DNA from 2 places in the Cupriavidus sp. 05L310 genome. Region 2 is predicted to be linked to the other one. Evidence: predicted binding sites of a transcription regulator. Region 2 holds the regulator's gene; the other holds the start of a gene.
The links. Region 2 encodes FNR, which switches genes on or off when oxygen is low (the NO sensors DNR and NnrR bind a similar motif). Its sites were predicted from a motif close to TTGATNNNNATCAA; they were not measured.
Positions count from the first base shown of each region.

Region 1: a site for FNR is predicted at 3,804-3,817, ahead of AC1DS6_RS37145 (oxygen-binding di-iron domain-containing protein). Genes of this name have one in related genera too.

Region 1 is NZ_JBFTOX010000075.1:2,249-13,826, forward strand. It holds gene AC1DS6_RS37125 (NmrA family NAD(P)-binding protein) at 1-185, opposite strand, end outside; gene AC1DS6_RS37130 (LysR family transcriptional regulator) at 359-1,252, shown strand; gene AC1DS6_RS37135 (LysR family transcriptional regulator) at 1,275-2,186, opposite strand; gene gstA (glutathione transferase GstA) at 2,324-2,950, shown strand; gene AC1DS6_RS37145 (oxygen-binding di-iron domain-containing protein) at 2,960-3,751, opposite strand; gene AC1DS6_RS37150 (glutathione peroxidase) at 3,931-4,569, opposite strand; gene AC1DS6_RS37155 (MDR family MFS transporter) at 4,670-6,160, opposite strand; gene AC1DS6_RS37160 (AraC family transcriptional regulator) at 6,645-7,661, opposite strand; gene AC1DS6_RS37165 (long-chain fatty acid--CoA ligase) at 7,736-9,451, opposite strand; gene AC1DS6_RS37170 (Bug family tripartite tricarboxylate transporter substrate binding protein) at 9,517-10,506, opposite strand; gene AC1DS6_RS37175 (beta-keto acid cleavage family enzyme) at 10,795-11,578, shown strand, end outside.
Region 2 is NZ_JBFTOX010000025.1:15,152-26,729, forward strand. It holds gene infB (translation initiation factor IF-2) at 1-2,553, opposite strand, end outside; gene nusA (transcription termination factor NusA) at 2,648-4,123, opposite strand; gene rimP (ribosome maturation factor RimP) at 4,120-4,608, opposite strand; gene rluB (23S rRNA pseudouridine(2605) synthase RluB) at 4,941-6,914, opposite strand; gene scpB (SMC-Scp complex subunit ScpB) at 6,920-7,972, opposite strand; gene AC1DS6_RS18925 (sulfite exporter TauE/SafE family protein) at 8,559-9,317, opposite strand; gene fnr (fumarate/nitrate reduction transcriptional regulator Fnr) at 9,604-10,329, shown strand; gene AC1DS6_RS18935 (hypothetical protein) at 10,491-10,736, opposite strand; gene AC1DS6_RS18940 (FixH family protein) at 10,739-10,954, opposite strand; gene ccoG (cytochrome c oxidase accessory protein CcoG) at 10,979-11,578, opposite strand, start outside.

The sequences.
Region 1 (11,578 bases), on a different contig from region 2:
GCGGCGGCGCTCAACTGCGCGGTGTCGGCCACGTCGATGGCGAGGCTGCGCACGCCTTGCGGCACGGCGCCGGCCAGCGGGCGGCGCGCCTGCGCCAGCACGCTCCAGCCGGCGGCGGCAAAGGCATCCTCCAGGGTGCGGCCGAGCCGGCCGTTGGCACCGAGGATCAATACGGTTTCGCTCACGATGTTCTCCTTGCTCTGCCGCCCGTCCCGCGCAGCCCGCCGGGATGGCGTGGCTGACAGGCAGGCCCGATGAAGACCATTGTGGGCAATTCCCCGCTGCCTCACAATTGCATGATCTGGTAACTCACGAATTCATTTTTGAATACCGAGAGCGGCAGGGAAAGAGAGAGGACATGGCCGAAGAATTCGACTGGGCGCTGATGCGCTCCTTCCTGGCGGTGATGGAAAACGGCAGCCTGCTGGGCGCGGCGCGGCGGCTTTCCAGCAGCCAGCCCACGCTGGGGCGGCATGTGGCGCAACTGGAGGCGCAACTCGGCGTGCCGCTGTTCGAGCGCACCGGGCACGGCCTGCAGCCCACCGACGCCGCGCGCGCCATCGCCGGGCATGCGCGCACCATGCAGCAGGGCGCCGATGCGGTGGCGCGCACGCTGGCGCGCGGCCAGGCGGGCATCGCGGGCAGCGTGCGCGTGTCGGCCAGCCGCGCGGTGGCGAGCTTCCTGCTGCCACCGCTGCTGGCGGACCTGCGCCTGCGCGAGCCGCAGCTCGCCATCGAGGTGGTGTCGTCCAACGAAGTCAGCAACCTGCTGCGGCGCGAGGCGGATATCGCCATCCGCATGGTGCGGCCCAGCCAGGCCTCGCTGATCGCGCGCAAGGTGGCAAGCGTGCCGCTGTGCGCCTGCGCCCACGACGACTACCTGCGCCGCAAGGGCGTGCCGCGCACGCCGCAGGACCTGCTGCGCCACGAACTGGTGGGCTATGACCGCGAGGACACCATCCTGCGCGGCTTCCGCGCCATGGGCGTCGAGGTCTCGCGCGAGGCGTTCGGCGTGCGCAGCGACGACGATATCGTGCTGTGGCAATCGATCCGCGCCGGACTGGGCGTGGGTTTTGCCGCGCGTTATATCGCCGCCGGGGATCCGCGCGTGCGGATCGTGCTGCCGGAGCTGACGATCCCGCCGTTGCCGGTCTGGCTCACCGTGCACCGGGAGATCCGCGGCAGCGCGCGCATCCGCGCGGTCTACGATTTTCTCGCGAGCGCCATTCCCGCCGCGCTGGCATCGGCGTAAGCCGCAGGGAGCGTGGCCCGTCTCAATCGTCGAGCCTGACATGCTCCGCAAGATGGCCGACCACGGTGGCGATGCGTCGCAGATGCCGCGACTCGGGATGCGTCAGCAGCCAAAGGTCCGTCTCGCACTCGTCCAGCGGGCCGCTGAGCGCCACCAATTTGCCGCTGCGCCGGCCCATCATCAGCGAGACGACGCCGGCACCAAGTCCGGCCTCCACCGCTTCCACCACGCCGGCAATGCTGTTGACGCGGTACTGTGGCGTCACCCGCGGCAGGTGCTTGCGCCGCCAGCGCACCGAAGGGTGATCGGGCATGGCCTCATCGGGCGCGATCCAGGGCAGGGCGGATAGCGCGGCCGCGTCGAACGGCGCGCCCGGCTCCGGGACCGGCACGCCAGCCGACTCGGCCAGTTCGCGCGATACGAACACCGCCACGCGCAAGCGGCCGAGGCATTTGCCGATCAGGTGATCGGGCGGCCGCCGCGTGGCGCGCACGGCGATGTCGGCATCGCGCCTGGTCAGGCTGACCAGCTCGTTGGTGGCGATCAGCTCGAAGCTCAGCCCCGGATGGCGGCGGCCGAGCGGCGCCAGCGCCGGCAGCACCATGCCGTGCAGCACGGTATCGGTGGTGGTGATACGCACCAGGCCCGATACCGTGCCCGCCGTTACCGAGGCATGCGCGCGCGCCGCTTCCAGCTCGGCCTCGATGCGCTCGGCATGCTGGGCGAACTGCTGCGCCAGTTCCGTTGCCAGGTAGCCCGAGCGGCTGCGCTCGAACAGGCGCCGGCCCAGGCCTTTCTCGATGCGCTGCAGCGCGCGGAACACCGTGGAGGCATCAAGCCCGAGCCGGCGCCCGGCTTCGGCCAGCGTGGCGCCGCGTACCAGCGCAAGCACGATGTCCAGGTCGGGAGAGGAGAGTTGATATGGCATGTTCATTGCAAATTTGCAGTCATGACTTGCGCTCATACGCATTGTGATTGCATCACTGCAATCCTAGACTGCCTGCACAGCCACCACAAGCCGTGGCGGCGAAACCCGAAACGCCGAACCATTCCACCTCCAAGGACAACCCGATGAAGCTCTACTACACCCCTGGCGCCTGCTCGCTGGCCGTCCATATCGCGCTGCGCGAAGCCGGCCTGCCGTTCACCCTCGCCAAGGTCGACCTGGCCACGCACAAGCTGGCCGAGCCGGAGCACGGCAGCGATGATTTCTACGCGGTCAGCCCGCGCGGTTATGTGCCGCTGCTGCAGCTGGACGACGGCTCGCGCCATACCGAGGCGGCATCGCTGCTGCAATACGTGGCGGACCTCGCTCCGGCCAGGGCGCTGCTGCCGGCCGCCGGCACCAGGGAGCGCCTGGAAGCGGTGGGCTGGCTGACGCTGGTCTCCACCGAGCTGCACAAGGTCTTCAGCCCGTGGCTGTGGCACAAGGAAACCGCCGAGAGCACGCGCGAGGCATGCATGGCCAAGGTGGCCACGCGCTTCGCCGAACTCGACAAGCACCTGGCCACCCGCGATTTCCTGGCCGGCAGGCAGTTCACCGTGGCCGACGCCTACTGCTTCGCCATCGTCAACTGGGCCAATATCCTCCACATGCCGCTCAACCCCTATCCCGCGCTGCAGTCCTACCTGTCGCGCGTGGCGGCGCGCCCCAAGGTGCATGAGGCGCTGGTGGCCGAAGGGCTGGCGCGCGACTGATGGCGCGGATCAGGCTGCCGCGGCGGCGAAGGGCGGCAGCCTGTAATTGTCCTGGCTCAGCAGGTCCAGCCCGCACTCGAGCGTCGACACCCAGTCGATGAACTGCGCCACCATGGCCTTGCCGCGAAATGACGGACCGTGCTGCGGCACGATCCACTCGATATCCAGTTCGCGCGCCATATTGGCCCACAGCCGGCAGGCGCGGTTGCCGCTCATATAGCGCTGGTGGAACGGCAGCATGGCGTGCGTGTGGGCGGCAAAATCCTCCACCACCGTGCCCGCCTCCCGCGCGCTGGTCATGGCCGCGCCAAGGTCGCCGGAGAACAGGATCTTGCTGACCGGATCGTAGAACTGGAAGTTGCCTTCCGAGTGCAGGAAATGCGCCGGCACCGCCAGCAGCGTGCAGTTGCCCAGCGGCACCGGCATGCCGGCGTCGGGGATGGTGACGATGCGCCCTTCCGTCTTGCCGGCCTGGCAGAAATGCGGCAGGAAGCGCGCCCACACGCGCGAGATCAGGATGCGGCTGCCGGAGGCGGTAAGCCAGCGCCCGAGCGAGGCGACGATATCCGGATCGGCATGCGAGGCCAGCACGTAGTCGAGCTGCTTGGGCGGAAAGTAGCGGCTGATGGCAAGGTACAACTCGCCGTAGGTCATGTGCCCGCCGGGATCGATCAGCGCGCCGTGGCCGTGATCGACGATCAGGAACTGGTTGGTCTGCACCACCTCGCCGTGCTCTTCCTCGACCAGGTCGGAAAACAGCAGGCACGTATGCCCGCCGGCGTCGTATAGCGTGATGGCCATCGTCTGTCTCTCCCCAAAGCGGCGAAAGTAGCGATGGCGGCGCTTGCGCGGCTTGACGCCGGTCAATTAGTGGTCGAATCGGTCCCCGATGCAGCGGGTCCGGTCACGCCGGAGGGCGGAGAGGCGCGCCGTTCCCGTACCCGCGCCTGCGGGCACCGCTCTGGAACGGCGCCGATTGCCTAGCGCGCGCCGTCCAGCAGTTGCTCGATCTTGCCGACGAACTGCCGGTCGTCCGGCTTGGTCATGCTGTTATAGCTGCCCACCACCTGGCCATTGCGGTCGATCACATACTTGTAGAAATTCCACTTCGGCGTGGTGCCTGACTGCCTGGCCAGCAGCGCGTACATGGGGTTGGCATCGCTGCCGCGCACATGCGACTTGCCGAGCATCGGGAATTTCACGCCGTAGGTGTTGTAGCAAAAGTCCGCGATCTCTTTGGAAGACCCGGGCTCCTGCGAGAAATCGTTCGAGGGGAAACCCAGCACCACCAGCCCGCGTTCGCGGTACTTGGCGTACAGCGCCTCCAGCCCTTCGTACTGCGGGGTGAAGCCGCAGTAGCTGGCGGTGTTGACCACCACCACGACCTTGCCGGCGTACTGGCAGAGGTCCTGCGGTGCCTCGTCCTGCAAGCGGGGGAACTTGAAGTTCAGCGATGCCGGGCAGGCGCCGGCCGGTTTCGCCGCGCCGGCGGCCGGGGCATCCGCGGCCCGCGCGAGACGCGGCGTGGCGACGACAGCTGCGGCGCCGGCCAGGATCAACGCGCCAGTCAAGGCGGTACGTTGCAAGGCGCGTGAGCGTTGAACGGGAAGACGGCGCATGAACGGGACTCCAGAAGTGGTCTGTCCGTAGTCTACGCCGTTGGCCGCCGGTTGGATGCGGGCGTTGTGCCGGACGCGGCCCGTGCCGCCTCCCGCCCGCTTACTCCATCGCCAGCGTGGCCGCGTGCTCGGTCACGCTGCTGCGCAGTTCCACGTCCGGCATGCGGCGCACGATCGCCAGCGCCAGCAGGGCGGCGACGGCGCCCACGGCGAAGATCAGCTGGAAGCCCGACTCCACGCCGCCCGTCAGCACGTCCCGCACCGCGGGCGAAAGATGGGCCAGCGCCTCGCTGCCGTGGCGCAGCGCGCCCAGGTCCAGGACCTGGCTCACGCCGGAAGCCTGCAGCGCATTGCGGAACTCCAGCGTCAGCAAGGTGCCGGCCAGCGCACCGCCAAAGGCGCTGCCGAGCGAACGCAGCACCAGCAGCGCGCCGGTGCCGGCGCCGGTATCGCGGCGCTCCAGCACGTTCTGCACCGTCATCAGGGTGCCCACCATCGCCATGCCCAGCCCCACGCCGGCCACCGTCATCGCCAGCAGCACCAGCACCAGCGGCGTGCCGGGCGATACCGCCACCAGCGCCAGCAGGCCAAGCGCCGCCGCGATGAAACCGCCGGTGAGGATGCCGCGCATCCGCCCCAGGCGCGGCGCCAGCCCGGCCACGATAAAGTTGCCCGCCACCGTGGACAGCAGGAACGGCACCACCAGCAGGCCGGATTCCGAAGCATCGGCGCCGCGCACCAGCTGGAAATGCAGCGGCAAGGCGAAGATGCACAGGAAGATATTCAGCGCCGCCATCGCGGACGCCGCCACGCCCAGCACATAGGCGCGGTTGCGGAACAGCCGCGGCGGCAACATCGGATCCGCCGCGCGGCGCTCCTGCCAGACCAGCGCGGCCGTTGCCGCCACTGCCAGCAGGGCCAGGCCGGCGATCTCCGGCGACAGCCAGGCATAGACATCGCCGCCCCAGCTCATCGCCAGCAGGAAGGCCACGATGGAAACGGTCAGCAGCAACGCGCCGCCCCAGTCCACCCGCGCGGCGCCGCCGCGCGCCTGCAACTGGCTCAGGCCGCGATGGCACATGAACATCGCCAGCAGTCCCAGCGGCACATTGATCCAGAACAGCCAGCGCCACGAGAGATGATCCGAAGTCCAGCCGCCGACCAGCGGACCGGCGATGGAAGCCACCGCCCACACCGTAGCCAGGTAGCCCTGGTAACGCCCGCGCTGGCGCGGCGCCACCACATCGGCAATGGCCGCCTGCGCCAGCGACATCAGGCCCCCGCCGCCAATGCCCTGCAGCGCGCGGAACAGGATCAACTGCTCCAGCGAGGCCGCCATCGCGCACGCCACCGAAGCCAGGATGAACAGCGCGATCGCCAGCATCAGCAGCCGCCGCCGGCCGTACGTGTCGGACAACTTGCCGTACAGCGGCGTGGAAACCGTGGAAGTGATCAGGTAGGCCGTCACGATCCACGACAGGTGGCCAAAGCCGTTCAGGTCGTTGGCAATCGCCGGCACGGCCGGGATCACCACGGTCTGGTCCAGTGCCGCCAGCAGGATGCACAGGACGATCCCGCCGATCACGCGCATGATGGCCTGGTGGCTCAGGGTAGGGGTAGGGACAGGAGTGGCAACGGAGGAAGAAGGCGAAGCGGAAACAGACATCGAAAGGCAGCCGGCACGTAAGCATGAGTAGCCAGCGTTGCGCCCAACGGCAAACAAGTCACACTCTTTGTCCGCTTACAGCGTGGAACATGGCCACAAGATTGAATTCAGCTGATTGAACGCGTACCCAGTGCTGCGCGACGGAGGTGCTGCCGGTAGCAGCAGAGGCCACATGGGCGGCTCGGGAAGGGCCAATTCAGTGAACGCATAATTATATGCGGAGACTGAATATCGAGTGCGGGGCTAAGTTGGTTTGTGATGCGGCGTGGCGTGAGCGTCTTGCCGGATCATGGGTGCTTTTTTCCCGTTCTCCCCGCTATCGGACAGGAAATTGGCGAGAAGCCGCATGCGGAAAGGCGCTGGCATTTTTTTGCCGTACCCGTTCCAGCATAAGCGGCGCCTGCGGTGGTCACGCCCCGGCAGCCACCCGCTTGCGCCAGTCCGAGACGCTGCAGCCAAAGGCGGCGTGGAACCAGTGACTGAAACTGCTCTGCGCGGAAAAGCCCAGCAGCCCGGCGACCTCGCCGATCGGCAGGTCGCTCTCTTGCAGGTGGCGCATCACCAGTTCCGAGCGCACCTGCTTGAGCAGGACTGAGAATGTCAGCCCTTCCGCGCTGAGGTAGCGGTGCAGCGTGCGGCGATCGACGCGCAGAAGATGCGCCACCTGCTGGGTAGTGCAGCGTCCTCCCGGGAGCAAGGCCAGGATCAGCTCCCGGCACGATTCGCGGACGCCTTCATCGCGGTGCCGCAGCGCCGCCTCCAGGTAGTCCCGCGCGAAGCGCGCGGCGCCCGGATTGTCGGGCGTGCGCGGCATCTGCAGATCGGCCGCCGCGCAGACCAGGCCGTTGAATGGCTGATTGAACATCGGGCTGCGCCCGAAGAAGGCGCGGTGCGCCGACGCATCGACCGGCGGGCGATGCGTGAAGCAAACCTCCAGCGGCCGCCACTTGGGACCGATCAGCTCGCGCAGAATGCGGAATTTCACGCCGACCGCCAGTTCCATCGCCTGCCGCGTGGCCAGTCCGGGGCTGGGCAGAAGCTCTTCACGAATGATGACGGACTGGCCGGCGTCCTCGATACGCGTGATCAGCGTAGCGCTAAGCAGTTTCAGGTAGCGGCACAAGGTGTCGAGCGCCTGCCGCGGGGTCGGCTCTTCCTTCAGCACCAGGCTGATGGGCCCCAGGTTGGAGAAGGTGCGCCGCGCCGCCAGGCGCAGGGCAAGGTCTTCCACGCCGGTGGCGCGCGCGGTGACTTCGAGCAATTCGCGCACGGCGTGGCTGGGGATTGGCGTCTCGGGATTTTCGAGCAGCCGCGCCGACAGCCCCACCCCTCGCAGGAAGGCGTGGGGATCGCGCCCGAGCGACTCCACCAGCTCGATGTAGCCGTTCAGGCTGGCACTGCGAATCAGTTTACCGACGTGTTGCATAGGTTCCGCCAATGCCTCGGCGCACCCCGACGATGCGCCGCACCTGCTGCACTTGCTGCGCATTGCTCGTTGCGTTATGACTTTCCACTGGCCGCGCTACGGCTTTTTTCCAGCTCCTGCAGCTGTCGCCACATCACTTTGCCCGTGCTGGACCTGGGCAGCGCATCGACGAATTCCACCACGCGTGGATACTTGTAGGCTGCCATGTTTTTCCTGGCCCAATCGATGATCTCTTCCGGCGTCGTGTCCTTCGCGGTGGATTTGAGCACCACCAGGGCTTTTACTGTCTCCCCGCGATAGGCGTCATGGGTGCCGATGATGCAGGCATCCTGTACAGCGGGGTGCTTGTATAACAGGTTCTCGACTTCCGAGGGCCATACCTTGAAGCCGGACACGTTGATCATCCGCTTGAGGCGATCCGTGATGAAGTAGTACCCATCCCCATCCACGGTGCCCAGATCGCCGGTCCGGAAGTAGGTTCGTCCTTCCAGTTCGATGAAGGCATCCCGTGTAGCGTCGGGCTTTCCCCAATAGCCCTTGAACACCTGCGGTCCGCTGACGATGATCTCGCCGACTTCGCCGACCGGCAATACCTTGAGCGTCGTCGGGTCGATTACGCGGGCTTCCGTATTGAAGGTCGGCAAACCGAGACATTGCTGTTTGGGCCGATGGCTCGGATTGTTGTGTGTTGCGGCCATTGTTTCCGACAGCCCGTATCCTTCCAGGTAACTGAGCCCGAACTGTTGTTTCAGACGTTCTGCGACCGCTTGCGGCATGGCCGCGCCTCCGCCCCCAACGTGGCGCAGGGTTGTGAGATTGAATTGCTCGAGATTCGCGCTTGCAAGGAGATCGATCACCATGGTTGGATTGCCCATCCAGTGGGTAACGCCATGCTGCGAGATAAGCCGGCCCGCGGCCTCGCGATCCCAGCGTGGCAGCATCACGATAGTAGCCCCGCAATAGATCGGTGCGTTCATGCCATGCTGCATGCCGCTCACGTGAAACAATGGCAATACCGAAAGGACGACCGATCCGGCCTCGCATGCCGACCAGATGCCATTGCCGATCGCGTTATGCATGACGGATCGATGCGTATGGATGCACCCTTTGGGCGCGCCCGTGGTGCCAGAGGTATAGGGCATGACAGCCATGTCGCCGGCTTCGGCGTCATCTCGTGCGGGGACGCAGCCCGCTGCGAGCGCGTCAGACCAAAGCGACACCTTGCCGGCAGCCCACGCAGGCTGTTCGTACTGCGCCGTCATCCACGCCGGCAGCGAAGGCTCGGGGGCTGCATCGGCAGCAAGCAGGTCCGCCGCATAGCGGGTCATCAGCACGCATTGAATTTGGCCAGCCGACAGCAGGTCCGCGCTAATCCCTGTATCGAAGGCGTCCGCGGCGCACACGACCACCCGGGCCGCGCTATCCGTAGCGTAATGACGGAATTCGTCGGCCTTGTTCATTGGGTTGACCGGCACGACAACCGCTCCGGCACGCAGGATGGCGTAGTAGGCGACGATGAACTGCGGGCAGTTCTGCATATACAGCAACACCCGGTCGCCTTTCCTGACGCCGGCTTCGTGCTGAAGCCATCCCGCAATGGCCATCGCTTGCGCATGCAGATCGCGAAAGCTCACCGCATGGCCATGGCAATGGATTGCGGTCTTGCCGGGAAAACGCCGCGTGGTGACTTCCAGGTTGTACCAGATGGACGTTTCCGGCGACACAATCCCGTCCGACCCCTTACCGGAATTTACGTGCGCCGGTGGAAAATCCGGCCTTGCGTGCAACATCGCTTACTCCCCCTCTTTCTTGACACTCTGCTTGAGCCCCCGCCAGCGCTGCCGCGTCTGGATCTTCATTCGGGCTTGAAGTTGATCGAGCGCAATAGCTTGCCCTGCCGTTCGTAGGATTCGCGCACGTCTACGGAAAGCTCTTCGCTGGTAGCCGGTGAACCGACTTCCATGCCAAGGTCTTCGATCTTCTGCCGGATCTCGCGCGATTGCATCGCCTTGAGCGTGGCGTCGCGCATCTTGGCCACCGCGGCTGGCGGTACGCCCGGCGCCGACCAGAGCGCCATCCAGCTGACCTCCTTGAGGTCGGGAAATCCCAGTTCGGCGAAGGTCGGAAGATCAGGCAGCGCGGGGATCCGCTTGGGGTAGGCAATGGCAAATGCCCTGAGCTTTCCTGACTTGATGAACGGAAGCGAAGTTGCCGGACCGTCGAACATGAGCGGAACGTGCCCCCCCATCACGTCTTGCAGCGCAGGCGGCGACCCCTTGTAGCTCACGGTGCCCGTCGTCAGTCCGGCAAGGCGATTGAATTGCACGCCGATGGTCTGGCCACGCAGGCCGACACCGAAATTCGCATAGTCGACCCTACCCGGATTCGCTTTGACATACGTGATCAGTTCCCCGAGGTTTTTCGCGGGCAGGCCGGGATGGCCGATGAGCACGAGACCCTGCCGGGTAAGCTGCGCAATCGGAACAATGTCCTTGAACGGATCGTAAGACACATGCATGGCGTGGGGCACTTCCGAGGCAATGCCCTTTTGAATCAGCAGGAATGTGTATCCGTCCCGTGGCGCCGACAGCAGGCCGTGGACGCCGATGGTTCCCGCCGCGCCGGCTTTGTTGTCGACGATCACGGTCTGTCCAAGCGGGCTTTGCAGCGCATTCGCGAAGAGGCGCGCCACGATATCGGCCGTGCCGCCCGGCGGTGCGGCAACGATGATCCGCACAGGCTTGGCCGGCCACTCGGCGGCATTCGCCGCTGGCGCGGTCGACAGCAGTGGGACGACTGCAATCGCGAGCGCCAGCGTCTGGCGTGCAATCAGGGGGATGCGCATGTCTCGCTCCAGTTGTGTTGGTAGAGTCTCTTGGCTCCTGGGCCAACCGGCATGCTTCGATGCTGCGGCCCGGCTCTGATATGGCCTTCGGGCAAATTCTAGTGGGCTCGCTCATCCGGGCGCTTTGCATCGCACGACAGAATCTTGCGGATCGCGACAACCGGTGTGCCGGCTGGCCCTTGTCCCAAGTAAGCAATTGAATGTCCCGGATTAGCAAGCGGGAATGGCTTGTGCCCAAGATACTCAGGGGACCAAACCGATAGCAGCCCTTCCCCCTGGAGAACCACCATGAATTTCCTCGACGGCCACTTCTTCCCCGAAAACCAGCAGCCCCTGATCATCACGGCCGCGCCCTATGCACCCGGCTGGTTGCCTGACGACTTTCCCGAGGACATCCCGGTCACGATGGAAGACCAGATCCAGAAGGCGGTGGACTGCTACAACGCCGGTGCCACGGTGCTGCACCTGCACGTGCGTGAACTCGATGGCCGGGGCAGCAAGCGCTTGTCCAAGTTCAACGAACTGATCGCCGGCGTGCGCAAGGCGGTGCCCGAGATGATCATCCAGGTCGGCGGTTCCATCTCCTTCGCCCCCGAGAACGATGGCCAGGCCGCCAAGTGGCTGTCTGACGATACCCGCCACATGCTGGCCGACCTGGAGCCCACGCCGGACCAGGTCACGGTGACCGTCAACACCTCGCAAATGAACGTCACCGATCAGGCCGAGGATGCGGATTTCGCGGGCACCTCGCGCGCGAACCCTGCCATCTTCGGCGCCTACAAGGAAATGACAGTGCCTGCGCAGCCAGGATGGGTGGAGGAGCACGTCCGCCGCCTGACGGCCAAGGGCATCCAGAGTGCATTCCAGTGCTACAACCTCAACAGCTTCGAGTCGGTGGAGCGATTGATGCGCCGCGGCTTCTACAAGGGCCCGCTGGTCATGAACTGGGTGGCCATCGCCGGCGGCATGGATACGCCCAATGTCTACAGCCTCGGCAACTTCATGCGCGCGGTGCCCGATGGCGCGGTCGTCACGGTGGAAAGCAACGTGCGCAACGTGCTGCCGGTCAACA
Region 2 (11,578 bases):
CGCATCGTAAATGATGTTGTAGTAGCGGATATCGATGCCGTTGTTCTCGGCCAGCTTGCGCGCGCCAGCATCGGCACGCACGTTGAAGCCGATGATGACCGCCTTCGAGGCCGTGGCCAGGTTGACGTCCGACTCCGAGATGCCGCCCACGCCACCGTGCACGATCTGCACGCGCACTTCTTCGGTCGACAGCTTCTGCAGCGATTGCACCAGCGCTTCCTGCGAACCCTGAACGTCGGCCTTGACGATCAACGGCAGCGTCTGCACTTCGCCTTCGCTCATCTGCTCCAGCATGGTTTCGAGCTTGGCCGCCTGCTGCTTGGCCAGCTTGACGTCGCGGTACTTGCCTTGGCGGAACAGCGCGATTTCGCGCGCCTTGCGCTCGTCCGGCAGGACCAGGACTTCTTCACCGGCGGCCGGCACTTCGGACAGGCCCTGGATCTCGACCGGAATCGAGGGACCCGCTTCCTTGGTCGGCTTGCCGGTTTCGTCCAGCATGGCACGGACACGGCCGTATGCGCTGCCAGCCAGCACCACGTCGCCACGCTTGAGCGTGCCGCTGGTGACCAGAATGGTCGCGATCGGGCCCTTGCCCTTGTCCAGCTGGGCTTCCACCACCAGACCCTTGGCCGGGGCATCCACCGGAGCGCGCAGTTCCAGCACTTCGGCCTGCAGCAGCACTTGCTCCAGCAGATCGTCGATGCCCGCGCCGGTCTTGGCGGATACCGGAACGAACGGCGAATCACCGCCGTACTCTTCCGGCAGCACCTGCTCGGCCACCAGTTCCTGCTTGACGCGGTCCGGGTTGGCTTCAGGCTTGTCGATCTTGTTGATCGCCACAACGATGGGCACGCCCGCCGCCTTGGCGTGGGCGATAGCTTCCTTCGTCTGCGGCATCACGCCGTCGTCGGCCGCCACCACCAGGATCACGATGTCGGTTGCCTTGGCGCCACGGGCACGCATGGCCGTGAAGGCCTCGTGACCCGGGGTGTCCAGGAAGGTGATCACGCCGCGTTCGGTTTCCACATGGTAGGCACCGATGTGCTGCGTAATACCGCCAGCTTCGCCCGCCGCCACCTTGGCACGACGGATGTAGTCCAGCAGCGAGGTCTTGCCGTGGTCGACGTGACCCATCACGGTCACCACCGGCGGACGCGGCAGCTGCTCGGCGTCGGTGTGGTCTTCGCCACCCACCACCAGCAGCGCTTCCGGATCGTCCAGCTTGGCGGCAAACGCCTTATGGCCCATTTCTTCCACCACGATCATGGCGGTTTCCTGGTCCAGCACCTGGTTGATGGTCACCATCTGGCCGAGCTTCATCATCTGCTTGATGACCTCGGATGCCTTGACGGCCATCTTGTGGGCGAGATCCGCCACCGAGATGGTTTCCGGCACGTGCACTTCGCGCACCACCGGCTCCGTCGGCGCCTGGAAATTGGTGCCGCGATCATCCTGCTGGTGACGGTTGCCACGACCGCGCGGACCGCCGCGCCAGCCGCCAACGCCACCCGACGAATCGCCGCGAGTCTTCAGGCCGCTGCCCTTCTTCTTCGAGCCTTCGTCCTGCCAGGTCGAGGACGTACCAGCCTTCACTACCTTGCCGGTCTTCTTGTCGACGGTGGTGGTGGCGGTGGTCGTCGTCGTTGCGGGCTTCTTGTCGTCTTTCTTGACTTCGGTGCCCGGTGCCTTGACCGGCTTGTGCAGGGTACCGGTCTGCTCGGCCTTTTTCTCTTCGGCCTTGCGTTCCGACGGCGCCTTGAGCACGCGCGCCGGCGCATTCAGCATCTGCTGAATGGCTCGCGCCTCGGCTTCGGCGGCCTCGCGGCGCTTGCGCGCTGCGTCCTGCTCTGCACGCGCCTTATCGGCAGCCTGCTTGGCATCGTCGGCGGCCTTCTGCGCGGCAGCGCGCTCGGCGGCCAGACGGACCTTTTCGTCCTCGGCCTTCTTGCGCGAGTCGTCGTCTTCCGGCGCCTTGGCGGTAGCGGCGGCGCGCAGGGCAGCGGCTTCCTCTTCCGCCTTGCGGGCGGCGAGCTCAGCCTGGCGGCGTTCTTCCGCCTCCAGTGCTTCCTGCTTGGCACGGCGCTCGGCTTCCTCGCGTTCAGCCGCCTCCTGGCGTGCCTTCGACTCGGCTTCCTGGCGTGCCAGCAACTCGGCCTGCTGACGATCTTCCTCTTCCTGGCGCGCCTGCTCGGCCGCATCGACCTGCAGGTCGGCCACGTCGTGGCCATCGGCGCCCTCGGGCGAAGCCTCGTCGCGCTTGATCAGGACGCGCTTCTTGCGCACCTCGACCTGCACCGTGCGAGTCTTGCCGGTGGAATCAGCCTGGCGGATCTCGGAAGTCTCACGCTTGGTCAGCGTGATCTTCTTGCGCGCGCTGTCATCGGCCGCCCCGTGCGAACGCTTGAGGTAATCCAGCAACTTGGTCTTGTCGGATTCGGTGATGATGTCGTCAGGCGTCACCTTGCCCACCCCAGCTGCCTGCAATTGTTCCAGCAGGGCAGCTGCGCTGCGGCTCAGTTCTGCGGCCAGTTGGGCAACTGTTGTGCTTGCCATTCAAACCCTTTCAATGCTCGGTTTATACGTCGGGACAGTCGTGTGCGGAATGCGCGCTCAGGTAGCCTGAAAAAGCGTTACGTGAGCGTGTCCCTCAGTTAAACCAATGTTCCCGTGCTTTCATGATCAGCGCGCGGGCGTCTTCCTCGCCGAGACCAACCATGTCGACAAGTTCGTCGACGGCCAGCTCGGCCAGTTCGTCACGCGTATGGATATTGCCTTCAGCCAGCTTGCCGATCAGTTCCGGGGTCAGGCCGTCGAGCGAACGCAGATCCTGCGACACCTCTTCCACCTTTTCTTCCCGGGCCAGTTCCATCGTCAAGAGCGCATCGCGTGCGCGGTTGCGCAGCTCGTTGACGGTATCTTCATCGAAGGCGTCAATCTCCAACATCTCGCTGATGGGCACATAGGCCACTTCTTCCAGCGTGGAGAAACCTTCGTCGATCAAGATGTCAGCCACTTCTTCGTCCACGTCCAGCTTGGCCATGAACAACTTGCGCACCACGTCGCTTTCCTCGGCCTGCTTCTGCGCCGATTCTTCCTGCGTCATGATGTTGATCTGCCAGCCGGTCAGCTCGGACGCCAGGCGTACGTTCTGACCGCTGCGGCCGATGGCGACAGCGAGGTTTTCCTCGTCCACCACCACGTCCATGCTGTGCTTTTCCTCGTCGACAACAATCGACTGTACCTGTGCCGGCGCCAGCGCGCCAATCACGAACTGCGCTGGGTCTTCCGACCACAGCACGATGTCGACCGCTTCGCCGCCGATTTCGTTACGGACCGCGGTCACCCGCGTGCCGCGCACGCCAACGCACGTCCCGATCGGGTCGATGCGCTTGTCATGCGCCACCACGGCGATCTTGGCGCGTACGCCAGGGTCACGGGCAGCCGCCTTGATCTCCAGCAGGCCCTGCTCCATCTCCGGCACTTCATTCTCGAAGAGCTTGATCAGGAACTCGGGCGCGGTACGCGACAGCTCGATTTGCGGGCCGCGTGCGGTGCGATCCACATTCAGGATATAAGCGCGCACACGGTCGCCGGTGCGCAGATTTTCCTTCGGAATGATCTGGTCGCGGGCCAGCAGCGCTTCCACGCGGCCGGACTCGACGATCAGGCCCTTCTTGTCGGCACGCTTGACCGTACCGGTCATGACCTTTTCGCCACGATCGAGGTAATCGTTGAGGATCTGCTCGCGCTCGGCGTCGCGGATCTTCTGCAGGATCACCTGCTTGGCGGCTTGCGCACCGATACGGCCGAACTCGACCGATTCGATCTGCTCTTCGATGAAGTCATCCAGCTCGATGTCCGCATTCTGCTCGCGTGCCTCGAACATGAGGATCTGCTTGTCCGGCTCCTGCAGGCCCTGTTCATCGGGGACCACAAGCCAGCGACGAAACGTCTCGTGCTCACCGGACTCGCGATCGATGGCGACGCGAATGTCCACGTCTTCCTCGAAGCGCTTCTTGGTTGCCGAAGCGAGTGCCGCTTCCAGCGCACCGAATACCACATCCTTGTCGACGTTCTTCTCACGCGCAAGCGCATCGACGAGCAACAGAACTTCGCGGCTCATTGCTTGTTCCCTTTTTTCTGATTTCCTTTGAAGTCGATCACCGGCACCAGGCGTGCGCGATCGACATCGGATATGGCGAATTCCAGCAGTGCCGTGCCATTCTGGCCTTCGAACTCGAGGCCGACCTGCTCCGCCCCCGGCTCGCCGGTGGGCGTCTGCAGGATGCCGACGAAATTCTTCTGGCCATTGACCGGCAGGCGCAGCGTGACCCTGGCTTCCTGACCCGCGAAGCGGACGTAGTCAGCCAGTTTCTTCAGCGGCCGGTCCAGCCCCGGCGAGGACACTTCGAGGCGCTCGTAGTCGATATTCTCGACGGTCAGCACGTGGGTAAGCTGGCGGCTTACCTTCTCGCAGTCCTCAATGACGATGCCGGTTTCAGGCTGATCGATATAGACGCGCATGAGTCCGCCCGGAGCGCGCTCGAGCTCAACCAGCTCGTACCCCATGCCGTTAAGGGTGGTTTCGATCAAATCTGCCAGATGCACTGTATTCCCGAATAATGGCCATCAATACCGTGGCAGACCCAGCCCACCGGCACGGCCGCCTTTGTTGGCGGCTTGCAGCCTGCTTGCCTGCCAGCCATCCCGACCGGCGCGCCGTGAAACACGGCAAGCACACGAAACGGGCGAAGCAAAAAAAAATGGGCGCAATGCCCATCATTCGCCCACCCTTTTACAGGATGACTTTTGAATAGACTTGGATTATACGCTGTCGCGATGCAAAAGGCAAAGGCACCAGGACTTGGCTTGCCAGGGGCGCGGCCCGGGCCGCGCTTTTCCTTGCGTGGCCGGCCCCGCGCGCACTGCCTTCCCTCGCTTTAGCGATTGCCGTCGCGGCCACCGCCGCCGCGAGGACGGCGATTGCCACTGGGCTTGCCAGCCTGCGGCATCACATTGCCGTTGGCTTCACCACCGCCGCGACGCTGGGAACGGCCTTGGCCGCCACCCATGCCACCCATACCGCCCATACCACCCATCGGGCCCATGGGTCCGTTCGTGCCTCGGCTGCCCCGGCCACCGCCGCGCCCCGGACCACTAGGACCACGCGGGGAACCCGCCGCGCCACCGCCAAACTTCGTGGTATGCGAGGTGAGCAGCGTCGGGCCGCCGATATAACCCATCGAGGTCTGCATCGGATCTGGCTGACCCCGGCCTGCGCCACTACCGCGCGGGCCATTGTTCCTGTTGACGCGCGGCAGGCCATCCATGCCGGTCGGCATCGGCATGCCGGCAATGGCTGCCTCGGTGCGCTGCTGGCGACCACCCACCTTGGTGCCACCTCTGGGGCCGCCATCACCCTTGCCGGGCGCCTTCAGGCCGATGGACGCCATCAGCGCGCGCACGTCATCCGCGGCGAGTTCCTGCCAGCGGCCGCGCTTAAGGCCGCGGGGCAGCAGGAACTGACCGTACCGGGTGCGAATCAGGCGCGACACGGTCAGGCCGACGGCCTCGAACATGCGGCGCACTTCGCGATTGCGGCCTTCGGTCAGCGCGACGTGATACCAGTGGTTGATGCCCTCGCCACCGCCGTCGGCGATGCGCAGGAAATTGGCTTCACCATCGTCAAGCTTGATGCCATGCAGCAGGCGCTGGCGATCCGCCTCCGCCAGCTCGCCCAGCGTGCGGACCGCATACTCGCGCTCCACGCCGTAGCGCGGATGCATGAACTTGTTGGCGATATCGCCCGAGGAGGTAAAGATCAGCAGCCCTTCGGTGTTGAAGTCCAGGCGGCCCACGGCCACCCATTTCCCTGCCTTGATGCGCGGCAGGCTGTCGAACACGGTCGGACGGCCTTCCGGATCCGACTGGCTGACGATCTCGCCCGCCGGCTTGTGGTAAAGCAGCACGCGCGGCGGCTTGGTCGACACACGGCGATGGATCAGCTTGCCGTTGACGCGGACCTGATCGGCCGGCAGGATGCGTTGTCCAATATGGGCCGGCAGGCCATTGACAGAAACGCGCCCCTGCAGGATCAGCTCCTCCATCTCGCGGCGCGAACCCAGGCCGCCCTCGGCGAGCACTTTGTGCAGCTTGGGCGCATCGTCATCGGCCGAGAGCTCGCGCACCGGCTTTACCTTGGCACGCACACCGCTGGTATCTTCCTGGTCGTACTGGCCGGAGATGACGAAACGAAACAGGTCTTCGCCACCTGCGGCTGCAGCCGCGGGGGCCTTCTCGGGCACGCCCGGAGCCTGGCGCTGCGTGCCGCCCCTGCCTTTGTTTCCTTTGCTTGCCTGGCGCGGGCCACCCTGCTGCCCCTCGGCACTGCCGCGCCTGGCCGCGCCCTGCGGCTGCTGGCCTTGCTGCGGCTTGCGCTTGCGCGCGCCGTTGGAGTTGGCGCGGGCACCGTCGCGCTGGCGCTCTCCAGCGGCTTCGCCGCCGGTTTCGCTCGCACCTTCGGCAGTGTCGCCGCCGAACGCGCGGCGGCCTCGCGGCGCCGGGCGTTCGCCCTGCTGCTCGCCGGCCTGCACGGACTCGCCTTCGGCGGGCTTGCGCTTGCCGCGCGTACGCCCCTTTCTCACGCCATCGCCACGCGCGGATTGCGCGTCCGGTGCGGCTCCCGCGTCCGGACCGCCAGCGAAGGCAAGTGCATCGCCTTCCGCGGCACGCCCGCCATCGCGGTCCTGCGTGGCCTGGCGGCGCGTGGCCACCAGATTGCGCAGGCCACGGCGCAGGCCCTTGCGGCGCGGCGCGCCTTCGGCGCCATTGCCGGCATCGCCGGCCGGCGTATCCGCCTGGCGGACGTCTTGATCAACAGAATCGGACAAGGTATTCACATTCGGATGTTGCATGGTGTTCAGTTGGACACGCGCTCGTCGTGCTCGCTGGGGTGCGCCGGATTCGTCTTGGACGCCCCCGGGACTTCGGACTCCTGCTCGCCGGAGGCCACTTGCTCGTGGTAACCGTTGGCGGGTGCTTCCGTTTGCTCATTTGCTTCGCCGTCGTCGACGGCATCCTCCACGGCTGTGCCGTCAAGCCGCGCCCCCATGGGCTCGGCGGACACCAGTTCGCTCTCCGGCCCATCATCCGGCTCGGACACCGCGGGTACTTCAGCCTCGGGCACGGCTTGCGCTTGCACCGAGGCTTCCTTCTTTTCAAATGCTTCCACCAGTTCGGCGATGCCATCCGTGGCACCGGCATCGAGGACACCGGGGACGGAGCGGGTCAATTCGCCAGCATTGGACACATCGGCGACGGCAGCGCCAGCGCCGCCCGCAGGCTCCTCGCCGGCCTCCGCAAACGCTTCTTCGTCGCTTCCGGCCGGCAAAGCGGGCACAGTGCCCAGGGCCTCGAAATCTATGGGCTCCTGGTTCAGCAGCGCGGCTTGCGTCTGCGCCTGGACATCCTCCAGCGGCGGCAACTCATCTAGCGTACGCAGGCCAAGGTCATCAAGGAAGTTCTTGGTGGTAGCGTACAAGGCCGGCCGGCCCGGTACGTCGCGGTAGCCGATCACCTCGATCCAGCTACGGTCCTCGAGCTTCTTCACGACTTCGGTGCTCACCGCAACACCGCGGATTTCCTCGATATCGCCCCGGGTGACCGGCTGCCGGTAGGCGATGATCGCCAGCGTCTCCATGACCGCGCGGGAATATTTCGGCGGCTTTTCAGGATTCAGCCGGTCCAGGTATTCGCGCATGACGGGGCGGCTCTGAAAGCGCCAGCCGCTGGCCAGCGCCACGAGTTCCACGCCGCGCTGCTCCCAGTCGCGGCGCAACTCTTCCAGCAGCACCCGAATGGTGTCGGCACCGACGTCGTCGGCAAAAAGCCGGCGCAAGTCATTGACGCGCAAGGGTTCCTGCGCACAAATCAGCGCGGTCTCGAGGACGATCTTCGCCTCTTGGGTATTCATGTGATTGCGTGCAGCCTGTCTTTGCACCTGCGCCCCGGACAAACCCGGACGCACTGGAGATTGCGGGTTCAGCGGTTGGAATTGCCACCGCCATCTGACCGCGCAGCCAACCACAATGCTTGATGCATGCAGTCGTGCGCTTTCTTTTTTGCATCGGGTGCCGGACCTGCCCGGCAGGAGATCGCCCGGCCACCGGCTTTACCTGCCGGTCGACGGAGCCCTTGCGTCGCGCCTTCCCCCTGATGTGGCGGACCTGTCCGGCACGACGTCCGTCGCTCCGGGTGCAAGAAAAATACGGATATCGGGCCTGCTTGGCCTATTTCACCCCGCCCTGCCGTGGCTGGTCTTTTGAACCAAATAATCTTTTGAACCGGACGGCGGATTGGGAACGGTCCCTGGCGGTAATACGTGCTGGAGGGTTCCTGGCATGCATCCCCGAGTGCGAATGCTACCTGACGATGCCACGATGAAATACGCTGCGCGATATCGCTGTTCTTGCGATTGTATGGCATTCCCTGGCAAACCTGCAACCGATTCACACAGGCATCTGCCCGACAAAGTGCGCAATGCGCCATGAAGCGGCGTATCAGAAGACCAGACAGAAGCCGTGCGCGGCCAGCGTCTCTGGCAAAAGCAGCGCGCGCGCCACCCCGACGACACCAAAGGCAGCCACTGCCAAACCGGCAAGGGTACGTACCGCCGGGCGGCGCGACCACTGCCTGAGGTAGCCGGACAGGCCCGAGATAACCAACAGGTTTGGCAAAGTGCCCAGTCCGAACACGGCCATCACCAGCGCACCCGAAGGGGCGTTCCCGGCCAGCAGCGCCATCGCCAGGGCGCCATAGACCATGCCGCATGGTACCAGCCCCCAGGCCAGCCCCATGCCGTAGCGGCGCAGCAGCCGCCCCTGTGGCAGGCCCAAGGGCGCCAGGCGCACGCCCACGGCGGCAAGAAAACGGAGCAAACCGCCAGCGCCGCGCGCGGCAAACCGCTCCAGCCAGCCAGCCCCCACGGCGCGCCCACGCAACATCCATAATCCCGACATCACCAGCATCATGCTGCCGATTCCGAACAGCCAGCGCTGCAGCGGCAAGTACTGGGCCTTCCACACACCGGCGCCCAGGGTACCCAGCAAGGCGCCCAACAGCGCATACATGCTCAGCCGCCCGGCATGCATCACCAGGAGTTCGAGCAGCCAGTGGCCTGGCCGGCGCAGGATGGTGGCCGGCACACGGGCCGTGCCGCCTTGCTCGGCCGCAAGCGCAATGCCGCCACACATGGCCGCGCAATGCACACCACCTAGCAAAGCCAGGGTAAAAACGCTGAAGAGCACGCCTACGGTCAACTTCTCCTCCCAATCACATCGCCTGGCGCGGTAAAATGCGCCCTACGCGCCCCCGCGACTCCAAGAGGCGCTATCAACATGAAGCCCAGCGCCCGCGCACATCCGCGCAATCGCAAATCATGACGACGGGCACGGCAGGCGGCGCCACGCAGATGGCAGGCCCCGCCAGACCCGCGCCAGGCTAATGTGGATAGCGCTTCCAACCGACAGCTCTCAACGTCAAGCTTTCAACTCAATGCGCCTGCCACACGCGCTTGAGTGATTGCGCTAAACCGACAGGCCCCAATTGCTAACATCCATTCCCATTACCGAGATGTCGCCCCGCTGCTCCACTTGCTCGCTGGGACAGCTCTGCCTGCCCGTCGGCATGTCGCAGCAGGACCTCGAAAAAATGGATTCGCTGGTGCAGGAGCGCGTGCGCGTACGCAAGGGCGAGACCCTGTACCGCCTCGGCGATCCGCTCACCGCCGTCTATGCGATCCGCTTCGGCACGCTCAAAACCCACCTGACGATGGAAGATGGCCGCTCGCAGATCACGGGCTTCCACCTCCCCGGCGAAGTCGTCGGGCTCGACGGCCTTGGCGAAATGCAGCACGCGTCCGACGCCACCGCCCTTGAGGATACCGAAGTTTGCGTGGTGCGCTTCGGCGACCTCCAGTCGCTGTCCGGTGCGCTCCCGTCGTTGCAACATCAGTTCATGCGGCTGATGAGCAAGGAAATCTCGCAGGACCAGGTGATGCTGATCACGCTGGGCTCGATGCGCGCCGAAGAGCGGCTTGCCGCCTTCCTGATCAACCTTTCGGAGCGCCTTTCCGCGCGCGGCTATTCGGCCTCCGAGTTCGTGCTGCGCATGAGCCGCGAGGAGATCGGCAGCTACCTCGGGCTCAAGCTCGAAACCGTCAGCCGCCTGTTCTCCCGTTTTGCGGAAGCCGGGCTGATCCAGATCCGCCAGCGGCACGTCAAGCTGGTCGACATGACAGGCATCAAGCAGATCATCAACAAGTCCTGCTAGTCCGGCAGGCATCGACCGGCCGCGCGGAGTTTCCCGGCTCCCGCGGCATTGGCAGCCGCCTTGCCTTCCTTGCGTGGTGCCAATACCACGTCGCGCCGGCCTGGTCACGACACTCCTGCTCCGCCGCCCCCTGCCCCGCGGCGCGAAGACGCGCATCGCGCTCACTCCAGTTCGTCTGTCTCCGCCAGCCGCGTGGGCATGGTGTAAAGCGTCAGGCCGCTCGACAACGAACAAAGCACCCACGCGACCAGGAAGCCCACGGTGTAAACCGCCTCCCGCGACGCCTCGACCGGCTGTCCGAAGAAGCGCAGATCGCCGGGATCGACCATCGAAAACACCAGGGCGGTCGTCAGCCCGGCTACCAGGAAGCCGGGCCATAGCACCCACATCAGCCAGCGCAGTCTCATGGTCACCTCGCCTGCGCCGTGGCCGGCTCAGCCTGCCGCCCGATACCCGTCTTCTCGACCACCAACCCGTGCCGCGATACGCCATCGACAACGGGCGGGTCCGGGTGCGTCATGGCCAGCCAGATCGTGACCCCGCAGGCCACCATCGCCAGCAAGGGCCCGCTCATCAGCAGCCATGGCCAGGGTTCCTTCCACCAGGGATTGCTTTGCTGCATCATCAGGCCTCCTCTAGATTTCTCGGTTCAAAGATTGCGCGGTACGATGAAGCTGGTGCCCTGGCTGATTTCCGCACCGCCCCCACTGTCATCTCCTGTCGCAGTGACCGTCACCTGGATCTTGTGGGTGCCCTGGCCAGCGGCTTCGATCGGCACGCGCACGCGAATCGGAATCAGGCGGTTTGAGGTGGGCTCGAGATTGCCGGCAGCGTGATCGTATTCCACGGCCAGGCCCTTCAGGTCATCACTGTCCGCGCGAATGGCCACATGCATCGGCGCCTCGGTCGTGTTGATCAGTTGCAGGCGATACACGTTCTCGATCCAGCGTCCCTCCACTTCCCTGCCCAGCGCGCCGCGGTCGCGGATGATATCGACCTTGATCGGTGTGCGCATGGCCAGCGACACCGTGAAGCCGGCAACCAGGGCCAGCCAGATCACGGAGTACACCACCGTGCGCGGCCGGAACAGACGCTTGCGCGCCTCCGCCTCGGGCAGCACGCTGCGCATGGCGTTCTCCGAGGTGTAGCGGATCAGCCCGCGCGGATACGCCATCTTGTCCATGACTTGGTTGCAGGCGTCGATGCAGGCGCCGCAACCGATGCAGTCGTACTGCAGGCCGTCGCGAAT